2 linked regions of the Syntrophobotulus glycolicus DSM 8271 genome follow. The protein of the gene in region 2 interacts with the protein of the main gene of each other region in a pairwise test. Links are inferred from orthologs where the notes say so. Each region holds a gene or a part of one and is shown on either strand. Other genes may lie near its edges. The genes, in order: SGLY_RS05460 and pknB.

Region 1 (3,051 bases), 1.3 Mb from region 2 along the record:
TCTCCCCCTGAACAAAAGATGTGATGGCCAGGCCTTCCTTTTGCAGGTATAAAGAAAGCAAATGATTTAAATTCATCTCATGCACAACAAGATATACCTGATACGTCATTTACATTCTCCGATCAGCACATAAAGAATCCCTCCTTCTCCATAAGGAATAAATGTCCGTCGCGAAGAGGTCAATGACACACTTACCGAGGCACATTTATTTGCATCCATACAATGTTAATTTTTTAGGTGTCCTGATAAAATTCCCTTTTTCTCTTTTATCGGATATCATTCTTGGAATTTCCTTGGAATTTTCTCTTTCAAGCGTATATTTTTTATGAGAATGGCCGCTTTTATTCATCATCCTCCTAAACTCATATCATCTTGTCATTGCCTTCCGGTGCGATATCCTCCTGTCTGTAAACAACGGCACCCATTTGCCCCGCAACTTCTCGGTGGCGCCGCTCCATGTTCCGCCTTTGCTGTAACATTCGGACAAAGGGAAAGGATACAGTATACTTTTGTATTCTCTGTACCCTTTCCCTTTCCATTATGCACACCCGGCAGAAAGCCGCATATATAGATTTCCTGTTTCTTTCAACTGATTTAACATTAGGAGTAATAAAGGCTTAGTTCTGGGCAAATCACTTTTTATTATTTCCCAGACTATCTCTGGATCATTGGGATGTTACCTCTTTCAGTACCTGCTCCCTAATCTGAGATTTAAGGGCATTAGGGGTAACCAGATCAACTTTTCGCTCCAGTATTTCCTCTAAATACAGTTTCAGGTCGATGAACTGAAACCCTACCGGTCGGGTAAATTCAACAATAATATCAATATCACTGTCTTCTTTCTGCTCATTGCGCGCATACGACCCGAATACACCGATCTTCCCAACAGAATACCGTTCTTCAAGGATCGGTTTATATTCTTGTAACTTTTCAAATACGTTTTTATCAAGCATGGCTATCACATCCTTTCCCAAGGAATTCTTCACGAAACCAGGTTTTCCTTCCATCCGGAAAGCTTCTGCCAATATGATATACAAGAAAGGGGATTCACATGAGCAGGATTTTGCTTTCTGAGGGTTCACCCTCTCTTTCCTGTTCCCGGTTTAAATCCATTTCTAATTTTTGTGTTGCATTGTTTAACGACTTGTCCAAATTTACTAGAAAAGCTCATCATATCCCCGACTTCAGGAGGAGGCAATTGATCTCCACTTACCTAAAGGTTACAATTACAGAAGATTTTCCCCCTGATTAAAAATTTACTGTGGTTTAAAAGCGTTGATAAAATCTGTTTCGATGTCGCAGATATTTTTATATCCTGCTTCAATACCCAATAACCTTTTCAACAACAACCTTTGTTCACATGTCAGCTCTAATTCTTTATGCCATGGCAATTTTTGATGTTTTTCTCTTTTTTCATAGGAAGAATAAAGTAAATATAATAGAAAATCTCCTAAGTAAGAAAAGTCCAAATCATACGGATATTGATTGTGATCGGCCCATCTTGCCAGCCCAAAATCTATAAGATATACCTCTCCGTTATCCATCAAAACATTAGGTGTTCTGATATCTCTGTGCACAACACCATTTTCATGAAGATACCTAATAATTCTGATGAGCTGATTCCCTGTATGATAAAATTCTTCATTCGTAAATTTATGTTTATCTTTAAAAAGCAGGTCTTTTACGGTATGTCCATGCTTAAATTCCAAAATAAATCCATAGAACCCTTTTTGATTGATCACGCCTAAAAGCTCAGGGACTCTTTTATCCTTGAGCTTTGATAGGATTATTGCCTCATACATATTTTTCTTTGAATTCTTTTTCAAAATGCTTGGTTTGAACTTCTTGATGACAACGACATTACCACTGCCTGTCCTGGCAAGAAAACACGTTGCATATCTGCCTTCACCAAGGGGTCTTTCAATGGTGTATTGATCGAGTTGTTTACCGGAGTATCTTTTTGCTCTCCATAACCACATCGTTCTACCCGTTTACTTTATTGCCGCACTTCAGACAGAATTTTGCGTTTGCAGGTAATTTCTCTCCGCAGTTTGTGCAAAACAATGATTCACTAACCTTTTCCCCACATTCTAAGCAGAATTTTGAACCTGCCGGAATTTGGGCGTTACATTTACCGCAAATGACTGCACTTGCAACGGGTTGATTTTGCCCCGGCGTATTGGGGTATTGATTCCCATGATTATTGTAATGACCACCAGACCCGCTTCTCGAAGCAATCATCTTAAATAAATCCCCAAAAAATCCTTTCTTTTGGTAGTGGTCACTCCCCTGATTTCCTCTCTTATAATGCTTTCCTTTCGACGACCTTGAGAAAAAACTCATCGTTTTACACCTCTTTTTCATTTCATGATAGATGGGCTATGTGAAGGTAAATAAAAAGACCTTTAACATAACCCCCATCATGGATTATGTTAAAAGTCTCGTTACCGAATTCGGTTACAAAGCCAGGTTCGATATGATCTCCCCAGTGCATGTTGACCTTGTAATTAAAACTACTCCCCTTTAACTATGCATATAATATTACTATAAGAAGAAACAGCTTGTCAATCATCTATGGAGAATAGGGGCTGCATACCAAAGGACCCACTAAAATTCTCCCGTTTCGGTTTATCTGGACTAAGGAAAACGGTGGTATATCTTTACAAAATATTTTTACCCATATGGTTAATCTTAGTTAATCAAGTGGAAGTTGGTAGTGGTTTGGGCAATATACTAAAAAAACAAAAGTATATAAAGATATGTTATGATGAACATTAGTAGAAAAATGTGAAACAAAGAGAACTTATATTTCCATAATGTGCAAAAAAGACGATTGGTCTAGTTTGATTGCAGCAGCCCAGGCCGCCATTAGCAACAAAGGCCAATCAAAATGAGTCTTAAAATGGTATTATTCTCTATGATTAACCGAATTTCCTTTTGACTGAGACTTTAAAAAAGTCTCTTTTTTGTGTAACTTTTTCATCAGCCAAATAGTCTATAATTGGGAAAGAGGTTTACCGGTACCTGTGAAAGGAAAGATTTATTTGGATG
Region 2 (3,332 bases):
CTCTTTGACGTGAAGACAATCCTTAAAGCGGCACTCTTTACGGTATGGTCCAAATTCAGGAAAATATTCCTGGAGCTGTTCCTTTCTCATGGGGGGAAGGTAGAGGGATGAAAATCCCGGGGTATCGGCAATCAGCCCTTTGGCCGCCTCTAAAAGCTCGACATGACGGGTCGTATGTTTCCCTCTGCCAAGCTTGTCACTGACAGACCCTGTTTTCAGCTTCAAACTCGGTTCCAGTGAATTCAGCAGACTGGACTTCCCGGCCCCGGATGGACCGGCCAGAACAGAAACTCTGCCGCGAACAATTTCTCGGACTTCTTCCATACCCTGAGCAAGAATATTGGAGACATAAAAGACCCTGCACCCTATTGTTCTGTAATATTCATATGGTGACAGGTCGCTCTCTCTAGCCAAATCATACTTTGTAAAAACAATCACCGGTTCGATTCCCGCATGAGCAACCTGAACAAGCAGCCTGTCCAGCAAGTTAAAATCCGTATCCGGAGTACTCATGGCCAAAACAAGCAAGGCTTGATCAACATTGGCAATATTGGGTCTGATCAGAGAGTTTTCCCTGGCCAACACTTCTTCTATTGTCGCCTTGATCCCCCTATCCGACAAAATCATGACTTTGTCCCCAGGGATGAAATCCTGCTTTTTGACACGAAAACGACCGCGCAGGGAGCATTCCCACACACGGTCCTCACTATAGACATAATAAAATCCCGAATACCCTTTCAACAGTGTCCCTTTTAAAAGCATAAATCCCCTCCCCCTCAATTGTTCTGCTTCCCTGGTCTATTATGCGCCGTCCGGCCCCGGTCCCTGTGAATAGATGATTTCGATTTTGTCCCCGGGTTTGATCGGGCGACCCTGAGTAGGCTCTGTTTCAATCACAATATTCACATTATAATCATAAGACCGCCGGGCCACAAGGTCAATGTTATATCCCGCAAGAGAATCTTTAGCAACTGCAAGATCCAGCCCAATCAGATTCGGCATGGTGGATGGACCGGCTCCGCTGCTGATAAAAATTCGCACTTCGCTGTTGGGGTTCCAGCTGGCACCGGCGGACGGATCCTGGCTGACCACCCTTCCCTGAGAAACAGTAGTGCTGGCAACTTCATAATATTTGATTTTCTCCTTGGAAAATCTCCTGTCCAGAATCATTTTTTCGGCCTCATCCTTTGTCGGGGCTCCTGTTGTGACATCCGGCATTTTCAGGAATTCAGGCCCTAAACTCAGTGTAATGTTAATCGGACGGTTTTCTTTAACCCAAGAATCGGGAGAAGGATCCTGGTCCATTATTGTATCCAGAGTATAGGTGGAACTATAATCTTTAGAGATAGTTCCCATCACAAGCTTTTGTTCATCAAGCTCTGCCTGGGCCTCTTCGGCTGTCTTGCCTTTAAGATCAGGAACCTTTACCTCCGAGGAAAAAAAACTGTTCAACCCATAAACCAGCCCGGCAATCAGGAAAACTCCCAGCAGGGCTAACCCTACAATCAGCGGCTTGCTCAGTTTCTTCCCATCGTTCCGGCCCGTCGGGCTGATTCTTTTCTGTACTCTGGTTGCCGACAGACTTTCATCCGGACTTAACCGAACAGCCTCTATTTTCTGCCCGTTTTCCAGCTTATTGATATCCTCCATTAATTCCTGGATGTCCTTATAACGGTCATTTGTGTTTTTGGCGATGGCTTTCATAATGATGTCATCAAGCTGTTTGCTGATACCGGAAACCAGTTTCCCGGGCAGCTCCGGAATATCCTGAATGTGTTTGAGGGCGACCGTAATCGGTGTATCTCCGTCATAAGGCACCCGGCCGGTGACCAGTTCATAGAGAATGATCCCCAGGGAATAGATATCTGATTGAGCCGTGGTCTGGTCCCCTTTGGCCTGTTCGGGCGATAAATAGTGGACAGATCCCACAATATCTCCGGTATGGGTCAGGGTGGCCGCCGATACGGCTCTGGCTATGCCAAAATCGGTGACCTTGATTCTCCCCTCAGGAGTGACAAGAATATTCTGCGGTTTAATATCCCGGTGAATAATTTCGTTGGCATGGGCATGGGCCAGGGCCTCACCGATTTGCCTGATGATAAATAATGCTTCCGAAACAGGCAGCGGCCCGCGTTCCCGGATCATATCCTTTAACGTTCGTCCATGAACATATTCCATCACAATATAGTCGTTATCGTTTTCTTTCCCCACGTCATAGATTGAAACGATGTTGGGGTGAGACAAACTGGCCGCTGATTGTGCTTCCCTCCGGAAGCGTCTGACAAATCCCTCATCAGACACAAACTGCTCCCTCAGGATTTTCACCGCGACAGGCCTGTTGAGCAGGGTGTCTTTAGCCTTATAGACAATGGCCATCCCGCCTGAACCGATTTTTTCTTCGATTTTATATCTATTTCCCAATATATTCTCCAATTACCTGCCGCCTACCTTTCCTTCCAGCGCTTTTTCCATTACAGCTTTTGCGATCGGAGCTGCCGCCGCTCCTCCTGTTCCACCATGTTCGGCCAGCACAGCCACCGCAATCACCGGGTTATCGGCCGGTGCAAAAGCGATATACCAGCCATGCGTATTGCTGCCATTATCCCCTGTTTCCGCCGAACCTGTCTTGGCCGCCACCTGGACTCCTGCTATACCTCCAGGTGCGGCTGTTCCGCTATTTACCGCCAAGATCATGGCGCTTTTTACTTTTTGAGCATCCTCTTGCCTTAGAGGGTTGAGCCAGACTTTTGCCTCGCTCGTATATATCGTATTTTGCTTGTAATCCACCACTCTGTCAATAATATGCGGTTCCATCATCTTTCCCTGATTGGCGATGGCCGCTGTGATCAAAGCCGCATGAAAGGGGGTAACCATGACTTCCCCCTGACCAAAAGTACTGGCCGCGAATAAATTGATATCCATATTCTCCGGCATGCTTTTAGAATTTGTGATTGAGCTTTCCGGGACACTGAGTTCAAACGGTATGCTCTTTCCAAAACCGAAGCCTGCCGCCGCTTTCAAAAAATTCTGCTGCCCTGCTTTAACCCCGTACTCAGCAAAATAAGTATTGCAAGAATAAGCCAAAGCCAGATCATAATTCACCCAGCCATGAATTTTATCATTTTGTTCTTTAAAGGTTTGACCATTGATTACTGTCGTTCCCGCACAGTGATAAAGATTAGATGTATCCTGACCCGCCAGGAAAAGCGCTTCCGAAGTAACCACCTTCATAATTGACCCGGGAGGAAATTTTAGAAAAGCATGATTAGCCATTGGGCTTAAAGGCTGCTGAATAATGCTCTCCCAGTCCTTTTCCAGAAGATTGGGATCAA

Evidence for each region.
Region 1: the proteins of pknB (region 2) and SGLY_RS05460 interact in binary tests that used the Bacillus subtilis proteins (3 or more experiments, as listed by UniProt). The link is inferred for Syntrophobotulus glycolicus DSM 8271 from one-to-one orthologs.

Annotation. Positions count from the first base shown.
Region 1 is NC_015172.1:1,076,095-1,079,145, reverse strand. Bases 119-2,837 are described here. They hold SGLY_RS05460 (protein kinase family protein), read right to left. Parts: upstream 1,980-2,837; coding sequence 1,257-1,979; downstream 119-1,256. Other genes in these bases: SGLY_RS05455 (zinc ribbon domain-containing protein), read right to left, coding at 1,984-2,343; SGLY_RS05465 (nucleotidyltransferase family protein), read right to left, coding at 666-953; SGLY_RS18085 (hypothetical protein), read right to left, coding at 206-352. Outside these bases: SGLY_RS05470 (response regulator transcription factor), read right to left, coding at 1-109; SGLY_RS05450 (RNA polymerase sigma factor), read left to right, coding at 3,027-3,051.
Region 2 is NC_015172.1:2,370,874-2,374,205, forward strand. The notes cover bases 118-3,117. They hold pknB (Stk1 family PASTA domain-containing Ser/Thr kinase), read right to left. Parts: upstream 2,434-3,117; coding sequence 802-2,433; downstream 118-801. Other genes in these bases: rsgA (ribosome small subunit-dependent GTPase A), read right to left, coding at 118-762; SGLY_RS11715 (peptidoglycan D,D-transpeptidase FtsI family protein), read right to left, coding at 2,434-3,117. Also shown: more of rsgA, read right to left, coding at 1-117; more of SGLY_RS11715, read right to left, coding at 3,118-3,332. UniProt on the Bacillus subtilis protein: Protein kinase that is responsible for triggering spore germination in response to muropeptides, signaling bacteria to exit dormancy.